2 linked regions of the Beijerinckia sp. 28-YEA-48 genome follow. The main gene of each other region encodes a partner of the protein of the gene in region 2 in a complex. Links are inferred from orthologs where the notes say so. Each region holds a gene or a part of one and is shown on either strand. Other genes may lie near its edges. The genes, in order: xseA and BLW50_RS13905.

What was found.
Region 1: the proteins of BLW50_RS13905 (region 2) and xseA are in contact, whole or in part, in a cryo-EM structure (PDB 8TXR), measured with the Escherichia coli proteins. The link is inferred for Beijerinckia sp. 28-YEA-48 from one-to-one orthologs.

The regions. Positions count from the first base shown.
Region 1 is NZ_FNSI01000001.1:4,308,239-4,316,834, reverse strand. What follows is about bases 2,018-4,974. They hold xseA (exodeoxyribonuclease VII large subunit), read left to right. Parts: upstream 2,018-2,670; coding sequence 2,671-4,278; downstream 4,279-4,974. Other genes in these bases: BLW50_RS20225 (DUF2461 domain-containing protein), read left to right, coding at 4,738-4,974; msrB (peptide-methionine (R)-S-oxide reductase MsrB), read left to right, coding at 4,301-4,735; BLW50_RS20240 (SRPBCC family protein), read left to right, coding at 2,161-2,613; BLW50_RS20245 (ArsR/SmtB family transcription factor), read left to right, coding at 2,018-2,171. Also shown: BLW50_RS20260 (glycosyltransferase family 9 protein), read left to right, coding at 1-356; rfaD (ADP-glyceromanno-heptose 6-epimerase), read left to right, coding at 353-1,330; more of BLW50_RS20245, read left to right, coding at 1,797-2,017; more of BLW50_RS20225, read left to right, coding at 4,975-5,430; BLW50_RS20220 (hypothetical protein), read left to right, coding at 5,456-5,809; BLW50_RS20215 (RrF2 family transcriptional regulator), read right to left, coding at 5,926-6,468; BLW50_RS20210 (MFS transporter), read left to right, coding at 6,583-7,914; BLW50_RS20205 (NAD(P)/FAD-dependent oxidoreductase), read left to right, coding at 7,956-8,596. UniProt on the Escherichia coli protein: Bidirectionally degrades single-stranded DNA into large acid-insoluble oligonucleotides, which are then degraded further into small acid-soluble oligonucleotides.
Region 2 is NZ_FNSI01000001.1:2,918,000-2,926,565, reverse strand. Bases 2,592-5,518 are described here. They hold BLW50_RS13905 (exodeoxyribonuclease VII small subunit), read right to left. Parts: upstream 4,228-5,518; coding sequence 3,955-4,227; downstream 2,592-3,954. Other genes in these bases: BLW50_RS13900 (DUF2339 domain-containing protein), read right to left, coding at 4,251-5,518; BLW50_RS13910 (DUF2783 domain-containing protein), read left to right, coding at 3,714-3,935; BLW50_RS13915 (FAD-dependent oxidoreductase), read left to right, coding at 2,592-3,696. Outside these bases: BLW50_RS13930 (MBL fold metallo-hydrolase), read right to left, coding at 1-177; BLW50_RS13925 (MarR family winged helix-turn-helix transcriptional regulator), read right to left, coding at 174-656; hmgA (homogentisate 1,2-dioxygenase), read left to right, coding at 765-2,078; more of BLW50_RS13915, read left to right, coding at 2,098-2,591; more of BLW50_RS13900, read right to left, coding at 5,519-7,046; BLW50_RS13895 (DnaJ C-terminal domain-containing protein), read left to right, coding at 7,234-8,172; BLW50_RS13890 (L-lactate permease), read right to left, coding at 8,259-8,566. UniProt on the Escherichia coli protein: Bidirectionally degrades single-stranded DNA into large acid-insoluble oligonucleotides, which are then degraded further into small acid-soluble oligonucleotides.

The sequences.
Region 1 (8,596 bases), 1.4 Mb from region 2 along the record:
TGAAATCTCACGGTGGCATTCAGATCATTGAGGGGTTGTTGCCCTTTGATCATATGGACGCATTGCTGTCCTTCGCTGGCGTGGTCGTTGGAAATGATACGGGACCCAAACATCTTGCCGCGGTCCGAGGGGCTAAGGTCGTCAGCATTCATATGTGCCAGGTGAATTGGAATGAATGGGGCCAGGACGGCGAAGGCCTAATCATCTCGAGGCGAACACCGTGTTGCGGGTGCGGGATACAGGACCCCTCCGAATGTGGTAAAGACCTGATATGTCTAACCAGCATAAAGCCGTCCGATGTCATCGAAGGCATTTCGCGCATGCTGAACGGCGCTAAAGTAGTGGAGATACAATGATTGTCGTGACGGGCGCCGCGGGATTCATCGGCTCGAATATTGTCACCCGGCTGAACGAAAAGGGGATCAACGATATCGCGGTGTGCGATTGGCTTGGTTCGGATAGCCGTTGGCAGAATTTGCGCAAACGGATGTTTCGGGAGTTTGTCTTCCCGGAAGATCTGACGCGGCGATTGGACCGTTTGAAGCCCAGCGCGATTATTCACATGGGCGCGAATTCGTCGACGACGGCGACGAATGGCGACGAAATCATGCGCACCAATTTCCTCTATACGCTTGAATTGATCGACTGGTGCGCACAGGCTCAGGTCCCTTTGATTTACGCGTCATCCGCAGCGACATATGGCAATGGCGATGACGGCTTTACGGATGATTTCTCTTTCTCGGAGTTGCGCCAGCTTAAGCCTCTCAATCTTTATGGCTGGAGCAAACATCAGATCGATCTCGTCGTCGCGGAGCGTGTCAGCGCGGGTCTGCCGTTGCCGCCGAAGTGCATCGGTCTTAAGTTCTTCAACGTTTATGGTCCCAATGAATACCATAAAGGTTCGATGACTTCGGTGGTTGGCAAGAACTTCGAAAGAGCGATCAGCGGTCAACCGATCGACCTGTTTAAAAGCCATAGAAGCGATTATCAGGACGGCGGTCAGTTACGTGATTTTGTTCACGTTGATGACGCCGTCGAAGTGGCGCTTTGGTTCTTGGAGCACGGCCCCAGTGTCGGCTTGTTTAATGTTGGCACGGGACAGGCGGCGAGTTTCCGTCAGTTGATGGAAGCTCTGTTCAAGGCTTGCGGACGAGAGCCGCAGATCAACTATGTGCCGATGCCCGAGGAACTGCGTGAGCGATATCAATATTTCACGCAGGCCTCGATGAGCAATCTGCGGGCGGCAGGATATGCCGCACCTTTCCTCAATGTTGAGGAAGGCGTGGCGCGCTATGTCACAGTTCTGAAGAACGCGGACAGATATCGGTAGGCTGTATGCTCGCCGGCCTGGCCCGACGAGGCGGAAGCCGACGTGAATAGCGAGACCACAAATTTGAAGCGCCCCCCGCTTCCCGCCGGGGCGCGATCCCATATTCAGCTGACAATCGCTTTGGAGCGTACTTGCGCGCGGATTGGCTAAGCGACAAAGATTCCTCGGACTTGCCGTCGAGAGGCGTCTTTGTTCCCTAAGGAAAGGGAGTGGCCGCCCGATCCAATTGAAATAACAAGAAAAACTGGTGCTGCCAGAGAGGATCGAACTCTCGACCTCTCCCTTACCAAGGGAGTGCTCTACCACTGAGCTACGGCAGCATGCTTCGTCGGCGCAGGGCCGTAAATCTGAAAGCGCGCGCCTTGTGACACACACGCCAGCGGCTGGCAAGATTGATAGCGCGGTTATGAACTTGACTGCGAAAACAATGTGCGTAAATATTCAACTATAAGGTTGAATATATGCCATGATCCAAGTCGAACCCGCTTTTGACACCACCCTCGCGGCACTCGCTGACCCGACCCGGCGCGCCATTCTGCAGCGGCTGGGCGGCGGCGATCTCAGGGTTACCGAAATCGCCAAGCCCTATGCGATCTCGCTCAATGCGGTATCGAAACACATAAAAGTGCTGGAAAACGCCCGTCTCGTGCATCGCCGCCGGGTCGGCCGCGAGCATATTCTTGCGCTTGATCCACGCCCCATGGAGGCGCTGGGCCGCTGGATCGCCGATCAACAGGGCGTCTGGGCGGCGCGTCTGCAGGCGCTCGATGCGCTGCTGAAAGCTGAGGACCAAGTCGAGGGCGTAGCCGCCAAAACTGAGGAACAACCCCATGGACGATGAGCGGCACCGGATTCAGGTCACCCATGTTTTCTCCGCCTCGGTCGAGCGGGTGTTCGATGCGTGGCTCGACCCGGCGAAAGCCAGCCAATTCCTCTTCGCCACCGCCACCGGCCAGATGGTGACGGCGGAGATCGATGCGCGGGTCGGCGGCCAATTTCTCTTCGTCGACCGGCGCGATGGCGTCGATGTGATCCATAAAGGCGAATATCTGGAGATCGAGCGGCCGCGCCGGCTGGTGTTCAGCTTCGGCGTGCCGCAATTCTCGGCCGATTTCACTCGGGTGACGGTGGAAATCGCCCCACAGGGCTCAGGATGCCTGCTGACACTGACCCATGAAGGCGTTTTGCCGGATTACCAGGCGCGCACCCAGGCCGGCTGGGGGACGATTCTCGATAATCTGGGCAAGGTTCTGAGCCAGACTCGAGGCGAACCCGTCGAATAGGCCCCAAAACGATCAGGCGCCTTTTGCCGAGCGGGCGAATCCCCCATATTCAGAGCCATGGTCGCCCGAGCAGAATCGCAGACAAAACCCGCCGCCCCGAGCAATGCCGCCGAAGTCACGGTTTCGGAACTCTCTGGCGCGCTCAAGCGCACCATCGAGGATCGTTTCGGCTATGTGAAAGTGCGCGGCGAAATTTCGGGCTGGCGCGGCCCACATTCGTCCGGCCATTGCTATTTTTCACTGAAGGACGAAGGCGCGCGCATCGATGCGGTCATCTGGAAGGGCACTTACGGCCGCCTGCGGGTGAAGCCGGAAGAAGGCATGGAGGTGATTGCCACCGGGAAGATCACCACCTGGCCCGGCAAATCCGCCTATCAGATCGTCGTCGAATCGATCGAGCCGGCCGGCGTCGGCGCGCTGCTTGCGCAGCTCGAGGAGCGGCGCAAGCGCCTAGGCGCCGAAGGCCTGTTCGATGAAGCGCGCAAGCAATTGCTGCCCTTCCTGCCGCGTGTCATCGGCGTCGTCACCTCACCGACCGGCGCGGTGATTCGCGACATCCTGCATCGTCTCGCCGATCGGTTCCCGACGCGCGTTCTGGTCTGGCCGGTGCGCGTGCAGGGCGAGACCAGCGCCGCTGAAGTCGCCGCCGCCATCGATGGTTTCAACGCGCTGCCGGAAGGCGGGGCCCTGCCGCGTCCCGATGTCATCATTGTCGCGCGCGGTGGTGGTTCGCTCGAAGACCTGTGGGGCTTCAACGACGAGATCGTCGTGCGCGCTGCCGCCGGCAGCATGATTCCGCTGATCTCAGCCGTCGGCCACGAGACCGACTGGACCCTCATCGATCACGCCGCCGACAAGCGCGCACCGACACCGACGGCGGCGGCGGAAATGTGCGTGCCGGTGCGCAGCGATCTCCTGGCGCAGGTGGCATCGCTTGAAAGCCGTATCCTCAGTGCCCGCGCCCGCTTGTTCGAACGTCGCCGCAGCGATCTCCGGGCTTTGGCGCGCGCGCTCCCCAATGCCGAGGATCTGTTGGCGCTGCCGCGTCAGCGTCTCGATCGTGCGGCGGAAATCCTGCCGGCGCGGCTGCATCAGACGATCAATGCGCGCCAACTCCGCCTCGGCCGCCTGGCGAGCCTCTTGGCCAAACATTCGCCGCAGGCCGAAATGGCACGGCGGCGCGCCCAGTTCGATGCGCTGGTCGGCCGCCATGTCGCGCTGGCCAGGCCTGGATTGTTCACTGAGCGCCGCGCGAGCGATCTGCGGGTGAAAAGCGACCGTCTGCGCACCGCCATGCGCCATCGCGTCCACAACGCCAGCGAGCGGATCGGCACCCAGCGCCTGCGCATCGCGGATCTCGACAAGCGGCTTGCGCAATGTGCACGCATCGTCGTTCCGCGTCGGCAGGAGCTGCTGCGCTCCATGACGCAATTGCTGGCTTCCTTCAGCTATCGCAACGTGCTGGCGCGCGGTTTTGCTTTGGTGCGCGATGCCTCCGGCACGCCGGTGCGCTCCATCATGGCGCTCACGCCAGGCACCGTGCTCGACATCGAACTCGCCGATGGTCATGTGAAGGCGCAGGCCGAGGGTGAGGCGCCCGCCGTGGCGAAGCCGCAAAAACCCGGGCGTGTCACGCCGGCGAAAGATCAGGGTTCGTTGTTTTGACAGTCCGCTGAGGAACGAGGCCATGGCGTTGTTTGGAAAATCCGCACCGACGGAAGAGAAGACATTCCCCGTCGCCAAGAGCGACGCGGAATGGCGCGCGCAACTGTCGCCGCAGGCCTATGACGTGTTGCGCCACCACGGCACCGAACGCGCTGGCACCAGCCCGCTAAACATGGAAAAGCGCCAAGGCGTTTTTCATTGCGCCGGCTGCGGCCGCAGCCTGTTCAATGCGGAGACGAAATTCGAATCGGGCACCGGCTGGCCGAGCTTTTTCGAGCCGCTCACCGATGCGATCGAAACCACCGTCGACCGCAGCCTTTTCATGATGCGCACGGAAGTGCATTGCGCCGGATGTGGCGGCCATCTTGGCCATGTCTTTCCCGATGGCCCGCGCCCGACGGGCGATCGCTATTGCATGAACGGCGTGGCGCTGCGCTTCGAGCCGGACACCCAATAACGATGCCGCCGAAGACCATTGCGCCGGCCTTTCCCGGCTTCGTTCCAGACACCTTGAAATTCCTCAAGGCGCTGGGCTTCCACCAGACACGCGAATGGTTCGAGGAGAACCGTGCGCTCTATGTCAGCGCCGTCAAAGAGCCGCTGGAGGCTTATGTCGCGGCGCTGTCGGTCGAGTTTGGCGCGCGCAAGCTGCCGCTGAAGGGCGAGCCGAAACGGGCGATCTTCCGTCTCAACCGCGATGTACGCTTTTCCAAGAACAAGCAGCCCTACAAGACCAATGCGGGCTGCGTGCTGACGCGCACTGGCACCAAGGGCTCGCCCGGCCTGCTCTACACCCACATTTCACCGGAGGGCTGTTTCCTGGCCGCCGGCTTCTATCATCCCGAGCCGCCGCAACTGCTCGCCATGCGCAAGGCCATCGTCGCCAAGCGCACGGCCTGGCTTGGCATCGAGGGCAAGCTCCAGGACGCGGGGCTGGAATTGTCGACCAACGAAGCTCTGAAGCGCAATCCACAGGGCTTTCAGGAGGTTGACGACAAATTGTCGCCGGCCTTGCGATCGCGTAATTTCATCGTCCGCATGCCGATTGCCGACAAAATAATTTTGGATGGACCGAAACTCGTGGCGACCGCTGCGGATTTTGCCAAGACCACTTTGCCGTTGCTGAAGTTCGGCTGGGCGGCGATGGATTAGGAAAAGCAGGATTGATGAGGGAAATATGAAGACGTCTATTGCAGTTTTCTTTGCTTTTGCAATCGCTTCCGTGGCTGGCGCGCAGGCCGCGCCTTGCTCGATCAGCAAGGAGAAGGCGGCCACTCTTCGCCCCGGAGCGACCCTGGAAAGCATCCAGAACGCGCTGGGCTGTAAATTGCAGCAGCAGTCCTCGAGCGGCTTTGGCGAGACCGCTCAGGACATCTATGGCATCCAGGACGATGGCGGCAATCGCCTGTTCGTTCTCATGGGCAAGAACGGCCGCCTGGTGCGTACGAACTACCAGCCGCGCCAGCTCAACCCCGCTGATCCGTTGGCGCCAAAGCCCGCGCCGCAGGCTCAGCAGCAGCGGGCCAGGTGAGGCGAACACCGCCGTAAAACAATAAGCCAAGGGCCTCGGTTTCGAACCGAGGCCCTTGCTTTGAGTTTTGAGCACTTCGATTCCGATTCTGTCGGCTAGATCAGAATCGCTCTCTCTCACCGGCTTCGCGAGGCGTACCAGCACTGCATGCGGGCGGCGCCCGCTGCGGATTTTGGCCCCATCAAGTCCCGAACGGTTTGCGCCGCCAAAGCGTTGCGCCAAGCTTGATCGGCTTTTTTCATCGCGACAGCGATACCGCACGGCCGGCCGAATTCGCTGGACTTGCCTGTAACGCCGGCTCCGCGTCGCCGGATCTCGGTGCAACGAAATGCTTCATCCTCGCCTTCAATGGCGTTCACGACATCAAGCAAGGTAATTTTTTCTGGCCGACGCGCCAGTCTGAAGCCGCCTTTGGGGCCAACCGTCGAAACCAAAATATTAGCGCGCGCCAGGGCCTGGAGAAACTTGTTGAGATAGTGAGCGGGTAAATCGAAGGCTGCAGCCAAGGTCGCCGTTGGGATAGCGGTATCGGTTTCGTCTTCCAGCCAAGCCAGCGTCAGGCAGCAATGTGTTGCCCATTCGACCCCTTCGCTCATTTTCATTGTGGCACCTGCTTCTTCTGTGGCTTTGCCTTTGGCGGACCGGCGTTGAGCGTCCATTCATAAGACCCGGCAATAAATATATCCCGAAAACAATAGTTGCAACCTGGATACTGGCCATCCAGATTATTCTAGATATAAGATATCTAGAATTTGGAGGAGAGGGTGGGAGAAATGTCAGAATCGAGCGCGACCGACGTCGCGTCTGAAGTGAGGGTCGCAGGTCCGCCGACACAAAACATGTCAGGCGTGGCCGCCGCCAGTCTTATAGGGGCAACTATCGAATGGTATGATTTCATTCTGTATGGGACGGCCGCAGCGCTGATCTTCAACAAGCAGTTCTTTCCAGGCCTTGATCCGGTGGCCGGAACACTTGCGGCTTTTGCCGCTTATGTCGTCGGATTTGCCGCCCGCCCCGTTGGCGGGCTCATTTTCGGTCATTTCGGCGACAAACTCGGCCGCAAGGAAACACTGATCGTATCGATGCTCATCATGGGCGGCTCGACAGCTTTCATTGGTCTTCTCCCGACTTATGAAACGATTGGAATAGCAGCTCCGATTTTGCTCGTGGGGCTGCGACTTCTGCAGGGTATTGCGTTGGGCGGCGAAACGGGAGGAGCGGTCCTTATTTCAGTCGAGCATTCATCGGCGCACCGCATGAACTTCTATGGCAGCTTTCCGCAGATGGGTGTCCCGGCTGGGACGGTGCTGGCCAATCTGGCATTCTTCACGACGACGGCGGTCACTTCGCCGGAAACATTCACCAGCTGGGCATGGCGCATTCCGTTTCTTCTGAGTTTCATTCTCGTTGCATTCGGGCTGGTGATCCGTTTGAGAATCGCCGAAACGCCGCACTTTCTTAGGGCCAAGAAGAAGCGGGAGATTGTTTCCGCGCCGGGGATCGAAGCGCTTAGGAATAATTGGTTCAGGATCATTCTCACGGCGCTAGCGATCTGTTCGGCGTCCACGGTTTCCTACGTCTGGAGCGTATTTTCGCTCTCCTATGGCACGGCGGCGCTTAATCTCGATCGCTCAATGCTTCTTCTGGGAGTGACCTGCGGCAGCATCCTTTGGTTCATCTGCATTCCGATCTGGGGTCGATGGGCTGATCGAAATGGTCGACGTTCGATTTTCATCATCGGAACGTTGATCCTGATTGTAGCGGCTGCGGCGTATTTTCCGCTCCTCAATACAAAGAATCCGACGGTTGTCTTTCTCACGTTGATGGGCATGGGCGCGGTGTTCCCGATTACTCATGCCCTGCAGGGAAGCATATTGGCCGATCTGTTTCCGGCCGCTGTCCGCTACTCCGGGATGGGCTGGACATTAGGTGTGGCGTCCATCTTGGGAGGCATGTCGCCGCTTCTCGCAACGTCTCTATTTGCCATCGATCCATCGTCTTTTTTGGTGTCGCTCTACATGGTTGGAGTCTGCGCGGTCAGCTGCGTAAGCGCGCTCATGTTGTTTGCGTCAACCCCCCGGCTCGATGGTGGACAGCACTTTTAGCCAAACCCTCGTTTCAATGATCGTTCTCTCATGGTGATGAAATGACTGATGAAAGCATGACGGATATTCTGGTCGTCGGTGGTGGTTTCGCCGGCGTTTGGGCTGCGGCGTCCGCGGCGCGACTGAGGCAGAAAAACAGCGGACAGTTCTCAATCGCTCTCGCTTGTCCGGGGCGCGATCTCGTGATGCGTCCGCGCCTCTATGAAGCAGAGCCGCAGAACATGGCTGTGCCCTTGGCGCGAATCTTAAAGCCGATCGACGTCAATAAGATCGATGCGAGCGTCATTGAGATCGATCAAAAGGCCAAGGCCATAACGCTTGCAAGCGTTGAGGGAAAAAAGACGCAGATAGTCTATCGAAAACTCGTGCTGGCAAGCGGCAGCCAAATTCAGCGGCCCGGGTTCGCGGGCGCAGGCTATTTGCACGATGTCGACACGATGGAGGGCGCCATCGCGCTTGATCGTCATATTCACCAGTTGCCGCGGGGCGTCGGGCGGTTCACCGCAGTTGTCGTCGGAGCTGGCTTTACCGGTCTTGAGATCGCAACCGAACTGGTGGAGCGACTGCGCGCGATTGCCGCCCGCCTCGATGCAAGCTCGGAAGTGCGCGTCGTTCTGGTCGATGTCGCACCGGTGGTGGGCCCCGAATTGGGGAGTGGTCCTCGGCCAACCATTCTGGCGGC
Region 2 (8,566 bases):
ATGCGCCATGCCCGGTGTCGCCTGTGCATCGATCACCATGCAGCAGTCGTCGCCGACGATGATGCCCGAGTTGGGATCGCCTTCGGCGGTGTAGGCGTAGAGACCAGGGCCGATCTCACCGAAGGTGACGTTTTTTGCCGCCATGTCGCCGGTGGAAGCGAATGCCTTGCCGCTCATTCCGTGTCTCCGTCGATCTCGCAGTTGATGGCGCGCGCCTCTTCGTCCGCCCGATGCAGCAGCAGCGTCAAAGTCTTGTCAAGCAAGGCGATGTCTGCTTTCGGCAGGTCGCGCAAAAGCTTGCGTTCATAGTCGAGCGCCATGGGCACGATGGCCGCGTAAATGTCATGGCCTCGCCGGGCCAGTTTCAGAAAGGCCTCGCGCCGATCGCCGCTGTTTTCGCGGCGGCTGATGACATTGCGCTGCAACAACGTCGCCACCGCCCGCGACACCATGGTCTTGTTCATGCGCGCATGCAGGGCGATGTCGCGCGCGGTCATCTCCTGATGCTCACCGAGTGCTGAAATCACTCGCCATTCCGGCACGGTAATGCCGAATTCGTGGGAATAGCGGGTGGCCAGGCCCTCCGACACGGCCTGCATGGTGATGCTCAGCCGGTAGGGCAGGAATTCCGACAAAATGAGACGACGCGTGGCCATGGCATAACCCTGTTGACGAAATTAGTTTCATATGCAACTGATTTTGGCAACTTGAAAACTCAAGCAACCCGGAAATTCAAGTAACCTGGAAACTAAAGGGAGAGGACCATGAGCCTCCGCTATATGTCCGGCTTCGGCAATTCATTCGAGACCGAGGCTTTGCCCGGCGCGCTGCCTGTCGGCCGCAACTCGCCGCAGAAATGCCCCTATGGTCTTTATGCTGAACAGCTCTCCGGCACCGCCTTCACGGCGCCGCATGGCGAGAACCAGCGTTCTTGGGCCTATCGCATTCGCCCGAGCGTCAAACATTCCGGCCGCTTTGAGCAGATCGACAAAGGGCTTCTGCGCTCGGCCCCAGCAGCGCGCGAGGAAAGCACATTGCCCGTTGGGCAATTGCGTTGGGGGCCGGTGCCATTGCCCGAGACGCCGCTTACCTTCATCGAGGGGCTGCGCACGATGACGACGGCGGGCGACAGCGACACGCGCGCTGGCATGGCGGCCCATCTGGCTTTGGTGACGAAGTCGATGGAGCGCGAATATTTCTTCAATGCCGATGGCGAAATGCTTTTTGTCGCGCAGGAAAAGTCCCTGCGCTTCGCCACCGAATTCGGTGTGATCGACATCGAGCCGGGCGAAATCTGCATCATCCCGCGCGGCATCATCTTCCGCGTCGAGCTGATCAATGGCCCGGCCCGCGCCTATATCTGCGAAAACTATGGCGGCGCCTTCACTTTGCCGCCACGTGGCCCCATCGGCGCCAACTGCCTGGCCAATGCGCGCGATTTCCTCACGCCGGTCGCCGCTTACGAGGACCGCGAGGAAGAGGCGACGCTCTATCTGAAATGGGGTGGCGAGCTCTATCGCACGCAGATCGGCCAATCGCCGCTCGACATCGTCGCCTGGCATGGCAATTACGCGCCCTATAAATACGATCTACGCCGTTTCGCCACCATCGGCTCGACCTCGTTCGACCACCCGGATCCGTCGATCTTCACGGTTTTGACGTCGCCGTCTGAAAGCGCCGGCACTGCCAATATCGATTTCGTCATCTTCCCCGAGCGCTGGCTGGTGATGGAAAACACCTTCCGGCCACCATGGTATCATCGCAACATCATGTCCGAGTTCATGGGCCTGATCTATGGCGTCTATGACGCCAAGCCGGAAGGCTTCGTGCCGGGTGGCATCAGCCTGCACAATTGCATGCTGCCGCATGGGCCTGACGACACTGCCTTCGAACACGCGACCACAGTGGAGTTGAAGCCGGTGAAGCTCACCGGCACCATGGCCTTCATGTTCGAGACGCGTTATCCGCAGCGCCTGACGAAATTCGCCTCCGAACTCTCCACGCTTGATAAAACCTATATTGACTGCTGGAACGGATTGAAGAAACATTTCGATCCGTCGCGACGCGATCCGAAATGATGTGAAGGGGAGGGAGAGGATGGCGCCAACGCATTCCACTCCCGACCATCGCGCGCGCTATCAGTTTGGCTATCGCCGCTCGCCTGATCAGGACGCGGCTGAACCACGGCACTATCCGGTGGTGATTGTCGGCGCGGGGCCGGTCGGCCTCGCCGCCGCCATCGATCTCACTTTGCGTGGCATCAAAGTGGTGCTGCTCGATGATGCCGATCGCATCGGCGAGGGGTCGCGCGGCATCTGCTATTCCAAGCGCACCTTGGAAGTGCTGGGGCGTCTGGGCGTGGCGCAACCCTGTCTCGACAAAGGCGTCGTCTGGAAGGTTGGCAAGGTCTTCTTCAAGGATGCGCTGGTCTGGCAGTTCGATCTGTTGCCGGAAGATGGCCATGCCATGCCAGCCTTCATCAACCTGCAGCAATATTATCTCGAACATTTCCTGGTCGAGCGGGCCTTGGCGCTGGGCGTCGATTTGCGCTGGCGCAACAAGGTTATTGGCATCGAGCAGGGCAATGATGGCGCCACGGTGCAGGTGAGGACGCCGGAGGGCGACTATCGCCTATCCGGCGCCTGGGTGATCGCGGCCGATGGACCGCGCTCAACTCTGCGCGGTCTCCTGGGGCTTGAATGGCGCGGTGAGAGTTTCGAGGATCGTTTCCTCATCGCCGACGTGAAAATGACGGGCGACTTTCCGCCGGAACGTTGGTTCTGGTTCGAGCCGCCGTTTCACGGGGGACATTCGGCGCTGCTGCACAAGCAGCCTGACGATATTTGGCGCATCGATCTGCAGCTCGGGCCCGATGCCGATCCAGCCGACGAGCAGCGGCCGGAGAAAGTTGTGCCGCGCCTCAAGCAGATGCTGGGCCATGATCGTTTCGAGCTGGAATGGGTGTCGCTCTATTCCTTCCAGTGTCGGCGCATCGATCGCTTCGTCCATGGGCGCGTGGTCTTTGCTGGCGACAGCGCTCATCAGGTGTCGCCCTTCGGCGCGCGCGGCGCCAATTCCGGTATTCAGGACGCGGAGAACCTCGCCTGGAAATTGACCCTGGTGCTCAACGGCGAAGCGCCGGAAACTCTGATCGACAGCTATCACGCGGAGCGCTCGCAAGCGGCCCAGGAGAACATTCGCCATTCGACACGCTCGACCGATTTCATCGCGCCGCGCAGCCCGCAGGAGGTGCGCTTCCGCGACGCCACCCTGGCATTGGCGCGCAGTGCGCCGTTTGCGCAACGCTTGATCAATTCCGGGCGGCTATCGATCGCCACCGTGCACGATACGTCGCTCTCGACCCCCGATATCGATCGCTGGAACGGTGTCGCGCAGCTCGGCGCCCCGGCGCCCGACGCGCCGGTGGAAGATGCGGATGGCAAGCCGATCTGGTTTCTCGATCTTCTCGGCGGCGCTGAGACGCTCGTGGCTTTCGGGACCAGGCTGCAGGCTGATTGTCGCGTTCTGCGCGAAGGCCAGGATTTTCACGATCGGCGCGGCCTGCTGCGGCAACGGCTCGATGCCGGTGATGACGCGGTTTTCCTCTTCCGGCCCGATCAGCATCTTACCGCCCGCTGGCGCAAAACCGATGCGGCTTTGATCGCGGCGGCACGCCGCCGCCTGCGCGGCCATTGAAGCAAGACCGAGGGATCATGACCGATCTGCGAATCGACAGCCGCTTCCCCGATCCCGACAGCGCCTATCGCCTGCTCATCGACGCCCACCGCAGCTTAGGCGATGCGGAGAGCGCGGAGCTGAACTCGGCTTTGATCCTGATTCTCGCCAATCACATCGGCGACAGCGAGGTGCTGGCGCAGGCGATTGAACTCGCCAAAACCACATTGACGACAGGCGAGCGCAAGACGCCCGCCTGATTTGCGTGGATGTCCGAAGCTACTTCTCGACGTCGAGCGGCTCGGAGCCCTTGGGCTTGCCGTCATTGCCCAGCGAAATTTTCTCGATCCGGGCTTCGGCATTCTTAAGCAGCGTTTCGCAATGGGCTTTGAGCTTTTCGCCACGTTCGTAAAGCTCGATCGATTTGTCGAGCGAGACCTGTCCGCTTTCGAGTTGCGATACGATGGATTCGAGTTCCTTCAACGCCTCTTCGAACGGAAGTTTCGCGATATCGTTCTGGGATTCAGCCACGTCTTTACCTTTGTCTGTCAAGATTCGTCATTTCCGCCAGTCTATCACGGCGCGGCGCCGGGCGGGCGATCCGTCGGCGCATTTTCTGGGGTCGATGCCGGCCGCACGAACACCAGTTTCTGGTAAACGAGGCCGATGCCGATCAGCACGGCGCCCAGGCCGATGAAGCTCAGCGCCCGCAGAATGCCCTCAAGGCCAGCGAGATCGAAGAGGAACACTTTCAGCACGCTGATGGCGACGAACACTGCCGAGGCCAGGCGCGCCTCGCGCGATCCCCGCAGCAGGCCCCAGGCGAGCAGAACGACGCCGAAGGCGAGCCAGACCGCCGAATAGGCATAGAATTCGGCGCCGCTGGTGTGACGCAGCAAGCCGAGATAAGGCCCCTGGAACAGCCGTCGGGTTTCCAGCGTCAGATAGCCAAAGACGAGCAGGATGGCGACGACGCGCGCCATGGTCACATACCAGGCCGGGCGCACGCCGTTGGCGACGAGCGATAGCACAAAGGCGAGGATCGCCGGCAACAGATAAGCGATCAGCAAGGCGTTGAAGATCGTGCCGCCCTCTACCGGCTGCCACGAGAAATACGGATTGCCGAAGCCGCCGAGACCGATGATGGCATAGGCGAAGGACAATACGCCAAAGCCGAGCGAGGCGATGCGGAAGACGATGGATGAGCGCGCCGCGTCGAGCTTCGTCAGCACGATGGCGAAGGAGAATGCGGCGACCGCATGCAGGCCCTGTTCGATCGTCGGCGCGGCGGCGGCGAAGGGGTCGCCCGCGTTGATCAGATGCCGGATCTCGAAGAAGACGAGGAAGGCGGCGAACAGGATCGTGAGCGCCTGGGCCACACGCACCGGCGTGTCCTCACCGCCATGACGACGCATGAGCCGCGCCGCATAACCGAAGGCCAGTGCCGGCACGCCATAGCCATAGAGTAGCCAGTTGAAGATCGGCGTCGTGCCCGGCTGGGCGATGACGCGCGGTTCCCAGGCGAGCCGCGCGGCGATGATCACACCGAGGCCGGCGACGCACCAGCGCAGCGCCGGGATTTCGAGTTTGACGCCGACATAGGCGGCGCCAAGTGCGGCCACCGCGAGCGCTACGACGAGCGCACCACCATTGAGCGCGAAGGTGAAACCGAGCGCGAGGGCGGCAATAGCCGCGGAGGCGAAAACGCCGGTGGCGAAGCGGGCGTTTGGCGTTTCGTCAGCGCCTCGGCTTTCAAGGTCGCGGAATTTGGTCGCGGCGCCGACAAAGATCAGCGCCAGAGCCGCCGCGCTGGCAGCGAAAGCGAAACTGCGCTCGCCTTGCGCCATGCGCATCCAGGCAACAATGAGAACGGCGAGTGGCGTCAGCGCCGCTGTCGCGCTGTAGATCGAGAGCGTCACCACCGGCAGGCGGCGCGCGATCAGCATGCGCCAGCCGCCCAGCGCCAGCATCGCCAGCGCGGCGACGGTGCAGAAGCCGATGAACAGGTTTGGCTGCACCGGCCCGATGAAGAAGTCTGCGGCGAAGTCCGGCAGGGTGCCGCGCGCGTCGGGCGTGATCGTCGCCGGCCACAGCCGCGCGGTCACCAGAGCCAGCACGCCTGCAGCGGCGAATACCGCCGCGGCAGGCGCGACGAGGAAGCCGATCAGCGCCAGGGCCGCGATGGCGAGGGCTGAGAACAGCACCCAGCCATTGCCGAACTGGCCGGCGAGACTGCCTTCCAGCAGGGCACCGATCGCCAGCAGGCCGAAGATCAGCGGCGCGGCGATGGCGATCGGATCGGGGCGAGCGTCTTCCTCACTGGTCGTGCGTGACGGATCCCAAGCCAGGAAATAGCCGGCGAGCGCCATCTGTATGATGATGTGGATCATCGTCGCCGGGAAGAACTGGCCGGCATCCCCGCCTTCGATCTGGCTGGCGAAGACGAGCCCCCAAAGCGCAGCGCCGACGGCTGCGGCGATGGCCAGCCACAGCCAGAGGCGCAGCCGCGCCAGGCCATAAGCGACCGCCGTCAGCACCGCGAGATAAAGCACCACCGGCCAGGGATTGGGAGCATCGCTGTCGACCAGCAGCGGTGCGACGAAGGCGCCGACGAGGCCGAGGCCAGCGAGCGACGGCCCATGCAGGGCCGAGGCGAACATGCAGGCGACGCCGACCACACCCAGGGCGATGAAAGCGGGGGCAGGGCCGATGAACCCGTAAAGCGCGTGGGCGGCGTAGATCGCACCGAAGGCAGCCACCGTGCCGGCGGCCGTGAGCATGGCCGGAATGCTCGGCTTGGCCATGGCTGCGACAGGGACGGTGTCTACGGGCGGCTCGCGCCGGCGCAACACTTCGCCGCCGACGATCAGGGCTGCTGCGAGAATGAGGCCGAAGGCAACGCGCGCCGCTGGCCCGAAAAGTCCGGCCTCGATCGAATAGCGCACCAGCAGCAGGGCGCCGAGGGCCAGCGCCAATCCGCCGACCCAGACCGTCCAGCGGGTGCCGAAACTTTCTTCGAGGCTGCGCGACGGGCGGGCGGGGGCCGGCGCGGCGGCGGCCGCTTCCGTCGGGGCGTCAGGCGGAACGGCAGCTTCGGAAGCTAAGGCTTCCATCGGCTCCGACGCCCTTTCGGCCGGGGCGAATGTCTCGATCGGTTGGACGGGCGCTGCGGGGGCCGCTTCCGCCGGTGCGGTGCGACCTTCTGGCGGTGCCTCCTCGACGCGCCGGAGCCGGTACTCGAGCCTGCGAACCGTCTGTTCCAGCTCGCTAACCCGACCGCGCGCGCCCAAGGTCAGGAAAAAGGTGACGGGACCGAGGACCACGAGGACCAGGCCGGCGAGGGCGAGGAAAACAAAAAAAGAATCGTCCATCAGTTCCGGCTCCAGGGCCGGCAGCATTGCCCAGACCGCCCCACATCGCAACAAAACGCCCATAATTGACCGAAACGGCCCACAACTTGCTAGTTTGGCTTGCAATCAGTCGGTCACACCCCCAAATCATGGCCGAGACATAGGTAGCCGCGCCGATCATGGGCGGAGCCGGAAGTGGGCTCGTTGAATGCGTGATCCTTATTTGGTTTTAGGGGTGTCGAAATCCGCCTCGGCGGACGAGATCAAAAAGGCGTTTCGGCGCCTGGCGAAGAAATATCACCCCGATCAGAACAAATCCGACCCGAAGGCCCAGGAGAAATTCGCCGAGGCCAATCAGGCCTATGAGATCGTTGGCGACGACAAGAAGCGCGCCAGCTTCGATCGCGGTGAGATCGACGCGGAAGGCAAGCCGCGTGGCTTCGAAGGTTTTGGCGGCGGATTCAATCCAGGCGCCGGCCGTCGCCAGAGCAATCCCGACGGTTCGCAACATTTCGAATTTGAATTCGGTGGCGCTGGCGGCCGTGCGGGCTTCGATCCGTCCGATCTGTTCAGCGATATTTTCAGTTCCGGCCGTCGCGGCCGTGGCGGCCCGGCACGTCGTGGCGAGGACATCAATGCCGTCGTCACCGTGCCGTTGAGCGATGCCGTGCGCGGCGGTTCGGTGCGTGTCTCACTGCCCACCGGTCGCATGGTCGATGTGACGATCCCGGCGGGCATCGAGTCGGGCCAGCAGATCCGGCTGAAAGGCCAGGGCGGTCCTGCGCCGTTCGGTGGCGAAGCCGGCGACATTTTGTTGACGGTGCAGATCGCGGCGCATGCGCAGTTCAAGATAGACGGCCGGGACCTTCGTCTCGATCTGCCGCTGACGATTTATGAAGCCGTCCTGGGCGCCACGGTTGAGGTGCCGACCTTGACCGGTGCGGTGGAACTTAGAATTCCGCCCAACAGCAATTCGGGCCGCACCATGCGCCTGCGTGGCAAAGGCTTGCCCGAACAGGGCGGCAAACCGCAGGGCGATCTTCTGGTGACTTTGAAGATCGTGCTGCCGGATGTGGTCGATGCTGATCTGGAAGCCGTTGCTCGCAAGATGCAGGCCGAGCACCCCTACAATCCGCGCAAACCATAGCGCTGCAAGCTGATAGATGCGCCATCAAAGCCGGGCTTAAACGCCCGGCTTTTGCGTTTAGTGCAAGTCGTTCCAGTGCAAGTCGTTCAGTGCAGCACCATCGCCGTGAACGGATAAACATAGGCCTGCAAAGTGACGAAGAGGCCGACGAGGCTGGCCAGAATGATGGAATGCCAGAACACGAAGCGCAGGATCGTGCCTTCATGGCCATACCAATTGGTCGCCGTGGAGGCGACGACGATGGATTGCGCATCGATCATTTTGCCCATTACACCGCCCGACGAATTGGCCGCCGCCATCAGCACGGGTGAAATGCCCAATTGCTGCGATGTGATCTTCTGCAGATTGCCGAACAGAATGTTGGAGGATGTGTCGGAGCCGGTAAGCGCCACAC